DNA from 2 places in the Pseudoalteromonas sp. SWYJ118 genome. Region 2 is predicted to be linked to the other one. Evidence: predicted binding sites of a transcription regulator. Region 2 holds the regulator's gene; the other holds the start of a gene.
The links. Region 2 encodes ArgR, which controls arginine synthesis, uptake and breakdown. Its sites were predicted from a motif close to ANTGAATANNTATTCANT; they were not measured.
Positions count from the first base shown of each region.

Region 1 (8,066 bases), on a different contig from region 2:
GTTACCACAATCTAAACAACGGTCAGCTTGTGAGTTAACCTGATTCTCTGAAAAGGGTTCGTAAATTTCTACGAAAGATTTTTTACGTGACGAGATTGGTTTTTTGCGTGGGTCTACACGCTGCACGTCTATAAATTGATATACATTTTCGCTCATACTGCCCCCTTATTGCGCCTGAACACGTAGTTCGGCACTACTGCGAGCGCGATGCCCGAGTAAACTTTTTACGTCACTTGATATTGGTTTTACTAATTTGAACATCGGTAAGTACAATTCAAAGTTAGCCAAAATACTTTCTGCTCTGCACGAACCCGTAAGCTCTAAATGCTCAGCAATTAAGCCGCGTAAATGTTCTTGATGCGACGTTAATTCGTCTAGTGTTACTATTTCGACAAGCTCTGGATTAATGCGTTTTTCAAAATCATTTCGCTCATCTAAAATATAAGCAAAACCACCTGTCATACCCGCGCCAAAGTTAACGCCTACATTGCCCAGTACACATACAACGCCGCCCGTCATGTATTCACAACAGTTGTCACCTACACCTTCAACAACCGCTTGCACACCTGAGTTACGAACTGCAAAGCGCTCGCCTGCACAACCTGCAGCAAACAGTTTGCCGCCTGTTGCACCGTATAAACATGTGTTGCCTGCAATTGTGGCTTTGTGACTTTCGAACGACGAGCCAAGTGGTGGACGAATAACTAACTTGCCACCCGCCATGCCTTTACCTACGTAATCGTTTGCATCGCCAACCAGTGTCATTTCAAGGCCGCCGGCATTCCACACGCCAAATGATTGACCCGCAGTACCGTGTAGCTCAATTGCTACAGGATCTGCCGCCATTCCTTGGTTACCATATTTATCAGCAATATAGCCAGAAAGCATTGCACCTACCGATCTGTCGGTATTACAAATACGACTTACTAGTGAAATACCGCTTGAAGCATCAATTGCTTCTTGCGCCTTAGCAAGTAGGCTCTCATTAAGCTTGCCTAAATAATGTGAGCTATTAGGCGCACTACAATAAAGTGTTTCGCCAGTTGGGTTATTAGGCTGAGCAATTACTGAAGATAAATCAATTTTCTTCTGTTTTGCTGTTTTGCCTTCAATTGCTTCAAGCAAATCTAAACGACCGATTAAATCAGTTAAGTTTACAACACCCAAGCTAGCCATGATTTCACGTGCTTCTTGCGCTATAAACTTAAAGTAGTTCATCGCCATTTCTGGTAAGCCGTGGTAATGCTTTTGACGAAGTGTTTCGTCTTGTGTTGCAACACCGGTCGCACAGTTGTTTAAATGGCAAATTCGTAAGTATTTACAACCAAGCGCAACCATTGGGCCGGTACCAAAGCCAAAACTTTCTGCACCTAAAATGGCTGCTTTAATAATATCTAAACCCGTTTTTAAGCCACCATCTGTTTGCAAGCGAATACGATGACGCAGTCCATTTTCAACAAGAGCTTGCTGCGTTTCTGCAAGTCCTAGCTCCCATGGGCTACCTGCATATTTAACTGAAGTAAGTGGGCTTGCGCCTGTACCGCCGTCGTAGCCAGAAATAGTAATTAAATCGGCATACGCTTTAGCAACACCCGTTGCAATGGTTCCTACGCCTGGTTCTGAAACCAGTTTTACAGAAATAAGTGCTTTAGGGTTTACTTGTTTCAAATCGAAAATTAGCTGTGCTAAATCTTCAATTGAGTAAATATCGTGATGTGGTGGTGGCGAAATTAATGTAACACCTGGAACAGAATAACGAAGCTTAGCAATATACGGGGTTACTTTTTCACCCGGTAATTGACCGCCTTCACCTGGTTTTGCACCTTGCGCTACTTTAATTTGAATAACGTCAGCACTGCGTAAGTAATGCGGGGTTACGCCAAATCGACCTGAAGCGACTTGCTTAATACGCGAGTTTTTCTCGGTACCATAACGCAGCTTATCTTCACCGCCTTCACCAGAGTTTGAACAACCACCTAAGCGGTTCATTGCAATTGCTAGAGCCTCATGCGCTTCTGGCGATAATGCACCAATACTCATTGCTGCTGAATCGAAACGCTTGTATAGGTTTTCTGCAGGCTCTACATCATCGATGCTAATGCCTTGCTCTGGAATTTTAAGCGCAAGCATGTCACGTAAAGTGGCAATAGGGCGCGTATTAACAAGTTTTGCATATTCACTGTAATCACTATATTCACCAGAACGAACTGCTTTTTGCAGGGTTTGGATTACATCAGGATTATAAGCATGATACTCGCCGCCATGTACGTACTTAAACAAGCCGCCGTGGCTTAATAATTTACGCTTACTTAGAGCGAGTTTGTGTAAGCTTTGCTGATCGTCATCAAAGTCGGTAAAGCATGCGCCCTGTATGCGACTTGCCACACCTTTAAAGCACATTTGTACAATAGCGTCAGATAAACCAACCGCTTCAAACAACATTGAGCAGCGATATGACGCAACCGTACTTATGCCCATTTTAGACATGATTTTGTATAAGCCCTTGTTAATGGCTTTACGGTAAGCAAGAGTTACTTCGCAATACGACTTATTAATAATTTTGCTGTCGCTCATCGCAACTAACGATTCATACGCAAGGTATGGATAAATTGCCGTAGCACCAAAGCCTAATAACACAGCAAACTGATGCGCATCACGCACGCTACCGGTTTCAATGATAATGTTTGATTCACAGCGAAGATTGTTATCAACTAATCGTTTTTGTACCGCACCTACAGCCATAGCTGCTGGAATCGGCAAATTTGCTTCATCAAAGTTACGGTCAGTTAAAATAAGCATGATACAACCAGCGGCTGCTTTTTCTTGTGCTTGGTCACAAATACGCGTTACCGCATTTTCTAAACCTTCTTCAACTGTGTAGGTAATATCAATTTTACAGTAGCTGTAATGCGCTTCATCAGCATTTAATAGCTGCTGCATGTCTGCGTACATTAAAATTGGCGTATCAAACTGTAGGCGCTTAGCGTGGCCTGTTGTTTCGTTAAATACGTTTTGCTCACTACCAATACATGTCGCAAGCGACATTACATGATTTTCACGCAGTGGATCGATAGGTGGGTTTGTTACTTGCGCAAATTTTTGGCGGAAGTAATCATAAAGCGAACGATGCCCTTCACTAAGCACTGCAAATGGCGTGTCATCACCCATTGAGCCGGTTGCTTCTTGGCCGTTTTCACCCATTACACGAATAACACTATCAAGCTCTTCGTTGGTATAACCAAACATTTTTTGATATTTAGCTAGCGTTTCGTCATCAAATGAGCGATTACCCGCGTCTTGTTCCGTCAGCTCTTCAAATGGGACTAAACGCTTAACGTTCTCCTCAAGCCATGACTTGTAAGGATGGCGAGACTTTAAATCTTGATCGATTTCATCTGAGTGCCAAATTTTGCCAAGCTTAGTATCAATAACTAATAATTCACCTGGACCAACACGGCCTTTTTCAACTACTTCATCGGCAGTGTAATCCCAAATACCCACTTCTGATGCAAGCGTAATAAAGCCATCTTGTGTAATTACATAACGCGCTGGGCGAAGTCCATTACGGTCAAGGTTACAAGCCGCAAAACGACCATCCGACATAACAATACCTGCCGGGCCATCCCATGGTTCCATATGCATAGAGTTAAAGTCGTAAAATGCACGTAAATCGTCGTCCATTGCACGGTTTTTCTGCCATGCAGGTGGCACGAGCATACGCATAGCGCGGAATAAATCCATGCCACCAGCTAAAAATAGCTCAAGCATATTATCTAGGCTTGATGAATCAGAACCGGTTTCGTTTACAAACGGCGCTGCGCTTTGTAAATCAGGAATAAGCGGTGACGCAAACTTGTATGAACGTGCGCGTGCCCACTGGCGGTTACCTTCAATAGTATTAATTTCACCATTGTGTGCTAAATAGCGGAAAGGTTGAGCTAAAGGCCAACGCGGCTGAGTATTAGTAGAAAAGCGCTGATGGAAAACACAAATCGCACTCGTCATACGAATATCAGCTAAATCTAGGTAAAAATTTGGTAAATCTGCAGGCATCATTAAGCCTTTATAGATAGTTACCAAACCAGATAGACTTGCGATATAGAAAGCTTCGTCATCAACAATGCGCTTTTCAGCGCGGCGGCGTGCTACATATAAGCGACGCTCTAAGTCTTTAGAACGCCAACCTTCTGGCGCGCTAACAAAAATTTGTTCAAAACCTGGTAATTGCTGTACAGCAATAGGACCCAACATAGATGGGTCAGTTGGCACAACGCGCCAACCTAAAATATTTAACGTTTCTTTTTCTAATTCTTCGCTAAGTATTTGTTTTGCAGCTTGCGCTAAAACAGGGTCTGAATTTAAAAATATCATACCCACTGCGTAGTTTTTGCCTAAGTGCCAGTTATGTTCACTAGCAATAGCACGGAAAAAGCTATCTGGTTTTTGTAATAATAAACCACAGCCATCACCTGTTTTACCATCGGCAGATATACCACCACGGTGCTGCATGCGATCAAGCCCCGTAATAGCAGTACGAATAAGCCTATGACTAGCTTGACCATTAACTTGAGCTATTAAGCCAAAGCCACAATTTTCTTTTTCTAACTTTGAGTCGTATAACATAGACCCCTCCCCTTGCTGCACTGTTAGCGTGGATGAACTGCTCGACGATTTGCTAACAGACGGACAAAACTAGCCTCTATCTTAAATAGAGTCAATAGCACTTTGAATACATATTCACATTCTTGAATATTTCTCACTTCATAGCAAGATTTCTTTTTATCATTATTTTTAACATTTAGCGTTATTTTAACCACTATTTTTTCATGACACTGGTGTCAAGTTTAACATATTGTAAAAAACACGAGCCTTCAGCGCGCCAGCTTACGTAAACGTAAAGGTAACCGAAAGTGAATAAGTATTCAGCACTAGAGGGGCTATTCAGTTAACATTTAGATAGTTTTATGCTATTTCATTACTTTAATGGCTTAACATCCCCGATTATTGCTGCTCATTAGTATAGTTATGAAAGTTCATGTCATTTTTTGTACGTTAATAGTGAATTTTTATTTAAAACTATGTCCGATGCGGACACATAAACTGTCCGCGGACATGAATTTCAATAACAAAAAAATAAAATCACTTAAATATCAATAAGATAATAGTTGGCATATTAATCGTATAGCTTTATATATAATCGCTAATTGGAATTACTATGTTTACTCTAAGCTTATTTTTACTCTCTCCTATTGCCGCTATTTGCACAGCAGCTTTATTACTGCTGTGCGAAAAATACATAAAAGCAATTTAGGGGAAATTAAATGATTAAAGATACCAGCGCACAAGACATAAAAGTAAAGGCACCTATAAGCTATAAAAAATACGCGATAATCACTGCGATTGTTTTCATTGTGGTCTCTGCAATTGCTTATATTTTTTTAACGAGCCATAGCGCTAAAAGCTCTATTAGCCGCTCAAAAGTACAGATTGCAAAAGTACATGTTAAAGCGCTCATTCGAGACATTGCCGCCAGTGGTAAAATTGTTGCTGCTAATGCTCCTAAAATCTACAGTCCAGAACGGGGATTTATAGATTTAAAAGTAAAGGCCGGCGATACAGTAAAGCAAGGCAACACACTTGCCCTGCTGCAAAGCCCTGAGTTAACTAATGAATTAAAGCAACAGGAGTCTGTACTTAAAAGACTTGAAGGCGAGCAGCAAAGGCAGCATTTGCAAGCAAGACGCCAAACACTCACTTTAAATAAAACACTCGATATGGCAGAGGTTGAGCTTAACGCCGCTGAGCGCGAAAATCGTCGCGCACAGTTATCAATACAAAAGCACTTAATTAGCCAAATTGATCTAGAAAAAGCAGTTGATGATTTATCCCGAGCTAAGCTCTCCTATAAGCATGCGCAGCAAGAGGTATTGCTTGCCAAAGACACGCTCGCTTTTGAACTACAAGCTGCTAAAAGTGATGTGACCCGCCAACAACTTATTGTTGATGACTTAATCCGAAAAGTAAGCAACCTATCTATTAAGGCTACCGTTACAGGGATCGTGGGTAACCTATTAGTGCAACAAAAAGCCGCAGTGACGCAAAGCCAACCTCTTATGACTCTCGTCGACTTAAGTAATTTTGAAGCCGAACTCCAAGTTCCTGAAAGTTACGCAAACGAATTAGGGCTCGGTATGGAAGTAGAGCTTAAGTTAGGCAATGAAACAGTGATGGGGAATTTATCCGCCATATCACCAGAAGTTAATAATCGTGAAGTAACAGCACGCGTCCGGTTTAAAGGTGTTACTAACAACATTCGTCAGAACCAACGCTTAACTGCACGTATTTTACTCGACAACCGAGAAGGTGTAATGCAAGTAAAGCGTGGTGCATTTATGCAGCAAGGCGGAATTATAGCTTATAAAGTCGATGGCAATATCGCAAAGCGTATACCTATTACAATAGGCGCCACCAGCATTAATGCGGTTGAGCTTTTAAGTGGACTAAAAGAAAACGATGAAATTATTATTTCAAGCTACAGCGACTTTAAGCAAGCCAACACGATTTTATTAAATTAAACAGACGTTCTCAACCAACGCTAAAAATAATTAGGAACAACGATGTTACAAATGAACAATGTAAGTAAAGTATACCAAACAGAAATGGTACAAACCCATGCGCTTCGAGATTTTAATCTGCAAGTAAACGAAGGCGAATTTATTGCTGTTACTGGTCCTAGCGGCTCAGGAAAAACAACCTTTTTAAATATTGCAGGTATGCTCGAGCCTTTTAACGAAGGTGAATACCTGCTGGATGGCGTTAATGTTGGCAGCCTAAACGATAACCAACGTGCTGATTTACGTAATCAAAAAATTGGCTTTATATTCCAAGGCTTTAATTTGATCCCCGATTTAAATTTATATGAAAACATAGAAGTTCCTCTTCGCTACAGAGGGATTAAAGCAAATGAGCGAAAACGTCGAATTGAGCAATGCCTTGAACAAGTTGGCTTAGCATCTCGCGCTAAACACTTACCTCAACAACTCTCTGGTGGCCAGCAACAACGTGTGGCAATAGCCCGTGCGCTTGCTGGTGAACCTCGTTTTTTACTTGCCGATGAGCCAACAGGTAACCTTGACAGCTTAATGGCTCGCCAAGTTATGGAGTTACTTGAACAAATCAATCGCGACGGTGCCACTATTGTAATGGTAACTCATGATAGCGAATTAGCCCGCCGTGCTCCGCGTAATATTCAAGTAGTTGATGGACAACTTGCCGACTTTACGCTTTATCAGGGCGCGCAAACTATAAAAACAGCATCGGGGGTTTAACTAATGTTTATTCATTATTTAGATTTAAGTTGGCGCAGCTTCAAGCGCACCCCATTGGTTAGCTTTTTAATGGTACTTGCCATTGCGATAGGTATAGGCATAACAATGACCAGCCTTAGTGTTTATCACATGATGTCGGCCGATCCTATTCCAGAAAAAAGCAGCCAACTTTACAGTGTGCAATTACAAACAATGGACGATGGTAGTACGTGGTGGACAGAAGATAACATGCCACTGCAATTGACCTATCAAGATGCAGAGAACTTATTAAACGCACCCACGTCAGAGAAAAAAGTGGCTATGATGCGTACCGGCTTTTCAGTTTATTTAGACTCCGACAAAATAAAACCTTTTATAGGTAATGCTCGCATGACAACGCCTGACTTTTTTAGCATGTTTAATTTGTCATTTCTATACGGAGGGGCTTGGAGCAAAGAGCAAGAAAACTCAGCCGCACCTGTGGTTGTTATTACCCAAGAGATAAACGATAAACTATTTGCAGGACAAAACTCCGTCGGAGAACTGATTTACTTAGATGATGCAAGCTATCAAGTAGTTGGTGTTATTAACCATTGGCCTCTCAATATTAAATATTATGATTTAAATAACGGTGCATTTAATCAAGTAGAAGAATTATTTATGCCCTTTAGCTTAATAAAGGCAAAAGAGCTCGTAAGTTGGGGCAATAGCAATGGATGGAAACACGAAAACACACCAACCTTTGCAGATAAACTGCAA
Region 1 is NZ_JADYXC010000002.1:273,696-281,761, forward strand. Features, by position in the region: gene I6F48_RS03925 (FAD-dependent oxidoreductase) at 1-156, opposite strand, end outside; gene gltB (glutamate synthase large subunit) at 166-4,623, opposite strand; gene I6F48_RS03935 (efflux RND transporter periplasmic adaptor subunit) at 5,322-6,575, shown strand; gene I6F48_RS03940 (ABC transporter ATP-binding protein) at 6,618-7,328, shown strand; gene I6F48_RS03945 (ABC transporter permease) at 7,332-8,066, shown strand, end outside.
Region 1: gltB (glutamate synthase large subunit) is a predicted target of ArgR. The motif match lies at 4,725-4,742, and genes of this name have one in related genera.

Region 2 (8,066 bases):
GACTTGCTTGAGTTTCTTTAAAGCGTTTAATCATGGCCGCTAAGTTTTCAGTTTTTTGGTCCGCTGTATAAGCATCAAGTATCACATCTGGCAGGAGCACTACAAAGTTATCGTCACCAACTATTGGCTTAGCACACAAAATAGCATGCCCTAGCCCTTTAGCTTCACCTTGGCGTACACTCATAATGGTGACATCAGGCGGACAAATAGAGCGAATCTCATCTAATAAAGCACGTTTAACACGTTTTTCAAGAGTAGCTTCTAGCTCGTAACTTGTATCAAAATGGTTTTCGATTGCATTTTTAGAGCTGTGTGTAACTAATACAATATCTTTAATACCGGCAGATACACATTCGCTGACAATATATTGAATTAGAGGTTTATCAACTATAGGGAGCATTTCTTTTGGAATAGCTTTTGTCATAGGGAGCATTCTCGTCCCTAAGCCTGCTACTGGAATTACAGCTTTCATATCTATCCTTAGTGATTAAGTTTGTAAATAAACTAGCAGATACAAAATAGATACCAGCTGAATAAAGTTACCTCTTTTGAAGGAGTAAATTTGAAGCTGCTTTTAAAGTGAAGACTCTACACTTTGGGAATATAAAATAGATAGGTAAATAGTGAACTTATTAATGATTTTGTTGGGGGGGTGAGATTACATTAGCTAAATAAAAAAGCCTGAGATTGTTATTAATAACAACTTCAGACTAATCAATATTTAACAATACCTTACTGAAGGTAGAGTTATAAAACCTTTTTATAATTAAAGACCAGCGCGATCTTTAATCACTGCAATAAGTGGTGAGCTAGCAAAGTTGCCTTCAGCCCAAGCAATATCAGCACCATCTGTTAACGCACTTTTTGATAAGTTTTTAACTATATACTCACCAGTATCCACTGCATTACTAGCAACAGCATGGCGTAATAAGTTATTACCATTGCATTGTACTGCATCATAAATATTACGAATTTTTACACGAGAGCTTTTAAGCTTGCTGCGTAATCGGTTTTTATCGTCTGCCGCAATATATTCACAAATAGATACTGCTAATTGATCTTCAGCATTTGCAGGTGCTGTATACGAAAAAGAACTTACAGCGACAACAGCAGTAAGTGCAACTAGCTTTGGTAATTTAAACATGACAAACCCTTTATAATACTTTGTTCTTATATAGACTATCAAATATTATATCAATCTATCAAAAATTACGCAATAATGTTAATGTTCTTTATACAAAGTTACGAATTTATAACTAGATTTGTTTTTTTCATCAGGGAGGTTTTCTTGCTCTTCTTTCACGCCCCAATTAGCAACTTTATTGTAATCAGGAAACTGTGTATCGCCTTTAATATCTAAATCAATAAAGGTTAAATACAAGCGTTCTGCTTTTGGTAAAAATTGCTCATAAATATTACCGCCACCAATAATCATTACTTCTTCAACAGCACAAACCAGTTCTAGTGCGGCCTCTGGTGTGGTTACCACTTCAATACCCTGTGCAGTATATTCGCTGTTTCGAGTAATAATAATATTACGACGCCCAGGTAAAGGACGGCCTATTGACTCAAAAGTTTTACGACCCATGATCACAGGTTTACCCGTAGTTATTTTTTTAAAATGCTGAAGATCCGCAGGTAAATGCCATGGCATTTTATTATCTAGGCCAATTACACGGTTATTTGCCATTGCTGCAATCATTGAAATTATCATAATAAACACCTAGTACTTTATTCTTAAACAAAGAAAAAGGAGCATAAGCTCCTTTTTAATAAATTCTATTTAATTAACGCTCGTAGACAACTTCTACGTCGTAATCATCTTCATCCCAGTCGTCCCAATCATCATCATTGCCTTTACCTTTAGTGGCTTTTTCATGATAGGTATCCCACTTGAATTCAACTTCTTCATCTTCAACTTGTACAAACTTCTCTTTAGGCATGCTATCAAGTAGTGTCATTATGTTGTGGATTAAAGGTTGAGTATTAAGTTTATTAATTGCTGAAATGTGATAAATATTTTCAGTTTCGCCCAGCTCTTCTGCAATCGCTTCGCATAGCGCTTTTGCTTCATCTTCTGGTAATAAATCTATTTTATTAAACACTAACCAGCGTGGTTTTTCAGCTAATTTAGGACTGTATTGGTGTAGCTCGTTAATAATCGAGAATGCATTATCAACAGGGTTTGAACCATCTACCGGCATTACATCAATAATGTGCAATAACACACGACAACGCTCTAAATGCTTCAAGAAGCGAATACCTAGGCCTGCACCATCAGATGCACCTTCAATTAGACCCGGAATATCGGCTATAACAAATGATTTATTTGCTTCAGGACGTACCACACCTAAATTAGGAATAAGCGTCGTGAATGGGTAATCAGCTACTTTTGGTCTTGCTGCAGATACACTGCGGATAAACGTAGATTTACCTGCATTTGGTAATCCTAGCAAGCCCACATCAGCTAATAATAGTAACTCTAACTTTAAGTTACGTACTTCACCGGGTGTGCCCAATGTTTTTTGACGAGGTGCTCGGTTAGTACTTGATTTAAAACGTGCATTCCCCAAGCCGTGGAAACCACCTTTTGCAACCAAAATTCGTTGACCATCTTGAGTTAAGTCGCCAAGTCCCTCTTGGGTATCAACATCCATGATGCGCGTGCCTACAGGCACCATAACAAATAAGTCATCGGCTTTTCGGCCTGTACAGTTACGGCTACGACCGTTAGTACCACGTTCAGCTCTATGAAAGCGCTCAAACTGATAATCAATTAGGGTATTTAAGTTTTCATCAGCTTGTAGATAAACACTACCACCGTCTCCACCGTCACCGCCGTCTGGTCCACCATCTGGAACATATTTTTCACGACGGAAAGACACGATGCCGCTGCCACCGTCTCCAGCTTCTGCGCGAATTTCTACTTCATCTACAAACTTCATGATTACTCACTTTAGGGATTGGCTTGTTTAATAACTCTATTATATACCCAAGCCAACACAAATGCAGGCTTGGGTATATATTTTGACTGACTACAAAACAAAAAACCCCGCAAAGGCGGGGTTTTTAACTACCTTACTGATTACTCAGTTACGATAGTTACGTATTTACGGTTTAAAGGACCTTTTTGTTCAAACTGAACTTTACCATCTGCTTTTGCGAAGATAGTGTGGTCTTTACCGATACCTACGTTAGTACCAGGGTGGAAACGAGTTCCACGCTGACGAACAATGATGCTACCCGCTAGAACTGATTCGCCACCAAAACGCTTAACACCTAGGCGTTTGCTTTCTGAATCGCGACCGTTACGAGTACTACCAGCTGCTTTTTTATGTGCCATTTCTAAGTACCTCTAATTAAGCGCTAATGCTAGTGATTTTAACTTCAGTGAACCATTGACGATGGCCCATTTGCTTACGAGAATGCTTACGGCGTCTAAATTTAACAACCTTAATCTTCTCACCGCGACCATGTGAAACAACCTCAGCTGTTATCTTGCCACCGTTTACGAACGGTACACCGATCTCGATTTTCTCACCATCAGCAACTAAAAGTACTGAATCAAATTCTACTGCCGCACCAGTTTCAACGTCTAATTTTTCAAGACGAATCGTTTGACCTTCAGTCACACGATGCTGTTTACCACCACTTTGGAAAACCGCGTACATAATTAACTCCGTCTGTGCACCCTCAAATCGGCGCAACTAAAATATTCTTCGATAGGGCGCGAAGTTTACGCTAACGCGAAATAACTAGCAAGCCTATTTTGTAATTAAAATGAATAAAAAGTAGCTGCTTTGAGAGCAATTCAATATTTACCCCATTTTATATTAATTAGCCCTTTTGCCAAGCGCTTTTTAACTCTTAGTCGAAATAAATTAATGTACTCAAATATGACCCTCACAGCTTAATATCTAAGCACACCATAAACTGTATATTGATTATCAATTAATCAGTTATCTTGGCTAATTCAGTCTAAATTAAGTACTTTAATAGTGTTTTTTCAATCAATCGTCACAAAATATCGAGCTAGTGCATTTTTTGTTGTACAATCTGCGCCGTTCACACATAAAAATTGGCTCGGAGATCAATGGATATAAAAGCTATCCAGGCGTTAATCGAAAGCGATATGAATGACGTCAATCAACTTATACATGCGCAAATGCGCTCAGATGTGGCGTTAGTTAATCAGCTTGGTTTATATATAGTTAGCAGTGGCGGCAAACGCGTTCGTCCAATGCTGGCGATTTTAGCAGCCAAAGCGCTCGGTTATCAGGGTAAAGATCACATAACACTTGCAACAATTGTTGAGTTTATTCATACAGCAACGCTATTGCATGACGATGTTGTAGATGAATCAAACTTACGACGTGGCACACCTACAGCAAATGCTGAATTTGGTAATGCTGCTAGCGTATTGGTTGGTGACTTTATTTACACTCGTTCATTTCAGCTTATGGTTGGCCTTGGAAAAATGCAGGTTATGCAAGTACTTGCCGATGCAACAAACATTATTGCTGAAGGTGAAGTATTGCAGTTAATGAACTGCAACGACCCAGATACAACCGAAGCCAGTTATATGCAGGTTATTTACTCTAAAACAGCTAAGTTGTTTGAAGCAGCGACAGGCCTTGCTGCCATTATTACTGAGCAAGACCAAACTACTCTCGATGCACTAAACCTATATGGTATGCATTTAGGTACTGCGTTTCAGCTAGTAGACGATGTACTCGATTACAATGCAGATGCTGAGCAGTTGGGTAAAAACATTGGTGATGATTTAGCTGAAGGCAAACCAACGCTTCCACTTATTTATGCTATGCAACATGGTAGCGAGCAGCAAACGCAGCTTATTCGTGATGCAATAGAGCACAGTAATGGTATGGAGCATTTAGAAGACATTCTATCGGCACTAAAGCAAACTAATGCGCTTGAATTTACAATGCAAAAAGCAGAGCTTGAAGCTGACAAAGCTATTGCGTGTTTAGACTTTTTAGCTGAGTCTGACTATAAGCAAGCACTCATAAGCCTTGCTCGTATTGCGGTTGACCGCGACCACTAGTTTTAACTAGTTACACAGTGTGAAATTAATTCTGAGCAATAAAAAAGCCTGCAAATGCAGGCTTTTTTGTTATTCTACTTTGGCTATTACGCCATGAAATCAACACCTTCTTTGATGTCTTTTTTCAGTGTTTCAAGCATGTCATTTTTTGCTTTTGTTTCAAATGCGCTTAGTTCGCCGTAAGAAAGAATTTCTTCTACGCCGTTTTTACCTAAACGTACTGGATGTGCAAAGTACTCTGCATCGCCATTTTCAACAGCAACGTAAGCGTAATCTACAACTTCTTCACCCTGTAGGCCTTTAACTAAAGACATACAAAAACGAGCTGCAGCAGCCCCCATAGATAGCGTAGCTGAACCACCGCCTGCTTTAGCATTTACAACTTCAGTACCCGCATTTTGGATACGTGGAGTAAGTGCAGCAACTTCTTCATCAGTGAAAGAAACACCTTCAACTTGAGAAAGTAGAGGAAGAATAGTTGTGCCTGAGTGACCACCAATTACTGGTACTTTCACAGTTGCTACGTCTACGCCTTTAAGTTCAGCAACAAATGCTTCTGAACGAATAACGTCAAGCGTAGTAATACCGAATACGCGTTTAGCGTCGTAAGTACCTGCTTTTTTGAATACTTCAGCAACGATTGGAACTGTGCCATTTACTGGGTTAGTAATAATACCTACTAACGCTTTAGGACAGCTAGCAACAATGCCTTCTGCTAAAGTTTTGATGATACCAGCATTTACATTAAATAAATCAGCACGATCCATACCTGGTTTACGTGGCATACCCGCTGGGATAAGAACGATGTCAGAGCCTTCAAGCGCTTTGTTTAATTCGTCTGCGCCAAAGCCTGCTACTTTAACATCTGTTGGGATGTGAGAAAGGTCAACCGCAACACCTGGTACTACTGGTGCAACATCATAAAGTGATAATTCAGAGCCAGCTGGTAAGCCTGTTTTTAATAATAAAGACAACGCTTGGCCGATACCGCCTGCAGCACCTAATACAGCAACTTTCATTGGAATTCTCCGTAATTTGAGGTAGGAAACATTTGTGGCTCTTAAGATAATGAAATTAGCGACTAAAAACAAATTTATCCTGTCTATTTCAAGTATATTTTCGACCATAGTCGTAAACTTTTGTGATTTAACGCATCAAACTGGCAAGTTAACTAAACAACTGCTGCATAATTATTCATTTTTGTGTAGAATTTGCGGCATAAATAACAAAAACGAATAAAGACTATGCAACCACAAGATAAACAAGAAGCACTGGTAAAAGCATTTAAATCACTATTAAAAGAAGAAAATTTTGGCTCTCAAGGCGAAATAGTTGATGCATTAAAAGATCAAGGCTTTGACAATATAAGCCAAAGTAAAGTATCGCGCATGCTAAGTAAATTTGGTGCTGTACGCACACGTAACGCCAAACAAGAAATGGTTTACTGCTTACCAGCTGAAATGGGTGTACCTACGGCTAAAAGCCCATTACGCCAATTAGTAATCGACATTATGCACAACGAAATGATGATCATTATTCGTACCAGTCCAGGTGCTGCTCAGCTTATTGCGCGTTTATTAGATTCATTAGGTAAAGCAGATGGCGTACTAGGAACAATTGCAGGCGACGATACTATTTTTATCGCTCCTGCTAAAATATCTGAAATAGATGTAACACTTGAACGTGTTCGCATTTTATTTGATACGGTTTAATAGCAAACTAAATTTGTTTTAAAAACCCGACTGAAGGCGCAAAGAAAGCAGAACCCATATCGGCTTGAGTAAAATCAAGCCAGTGGTCGTAACAATCCCCTTCCCCTAAACGACTATTAAGTACTTTTTCAAATGCGGTGCCCGTACAAGCGCATGAAATTGATAACATTCCCTGCTCATACACATCGCCATAAGGCATGCTCTGATTTAATAATAGCGGTTGTCCGTCTTCGTCTTTTAGCTCACTACGTGAAGCATGGCTGGTTTCAATCGCAGGGGTAATTAGCGTGTTATCAAGGCGCGTACGCCCCATTATTTGTTCTTGCTCACTCAATGATAAGTGCTGCCACATAGTTAAGTCATGCTTATAACGCTGTACATGAATATAACTCCCCTGATCTTCAAAATTGCCAGGGTTACTAATTAAAGCCGTAGCGCGCTTTTTTCTTCCATGTGCGGTGTCGCCACCATAAATAAAACCATTAAAATCACGACCATCTAAAAAGCGAAAATTACGAATTTGCTCCACCAGCTCAACATCGGGGGCAAATAGTTTTAAAATTTGCAGCGCAAATAAATGGTTAACGTCTTCACGGTCAGAGCGAATTTGCACAAATAAATCGCACGGTTGTACGCTCATTTGATGATCGCTATGGTTTATATTAGGAAAGCTCTGTAATTCGCTTGGGATGTATTCAGGGAGGATATGCGGCCAATATTGCGCACCAATAGCAACCATGCAAGAGAGCATTGATTCTGAAAATTGATCGCTAAATTCTTCTTCAATAGCGCTTACTTGTTTTAACTTTGCGCGAAGTGATTCATCTTGACCATCAAACACATTAAAAAATAAGTGCAAACCGTGTAAGTTTGCTTCAGCACAAATCCCTGATTGCGCTTGCGCCATTGTTATTCCTTAGTTTTACAGATAAAAACACAGCGAATAACAAATTAATTACGATTCGAAAAAATTCACCGTGTGAGGTTTTATTTTTATTATAACCTGTTCATTATTTTCAAATGACTGGCCATATTGTGCAGCAACTTCAATTTCTTGTTTATCAATAACAAGTGAATAAACATACGCCGAACCAATAAAGCGACGACTTATGATTGTAGCTCGCTTGCTGAATTTGTCACTTTGGTTATCTGCCACTAATTCTATTTGATGGGGACGTACATATATAAGCCCTACGCTTACGTCATGCTTACTCTCAACATAAGATTCGACTAAACCAAATGGTGTTTTGTATTCAGTTGCTGTTAATACTTCTGCGCTCAAGTATATG
Region 2 is NZ_JADYXC010000015.1:27,439-35,504, forward strand. Features, by position in the region: gene galU (UTP--glucose-1-phosphate uridylyltransferase GalU) at 1-472, opposite strand, end outside; gene I6F48_RS13975 (DUF3718 domain-containing protein) at 767-1,144, opposite strand; gene folA (type 3 dihydrofolate reductase) at 1,223-1,714, opposite strand; gene cgtA (Obg family GTPase CgtA) at 1,788-2,945, opposite strand; gene rpmA (50S ribosomal protein L27) at 3,086-3,343, opposite strand; gene rplU (50S ribosomal protein L21) at 3,360-3,671, opposite strand; gene ispB (octaprenyl diphosphate synthase) at 4,094-5,065, shown strand; gene mdh (malate dehydrogenase) at 5,152-6,084, opposite strand; gene argR (transcriptional regulator ArgR) at 6,310-6,777, shown strand; gene I6F48_RS14015 (Dyp-type peroxidase) at 6,785-7,684, opposite strand; gene I6F48_RS14020 (ABC transporter ATP-binding protein) at 7,733-8,066, opposite strand, start outside.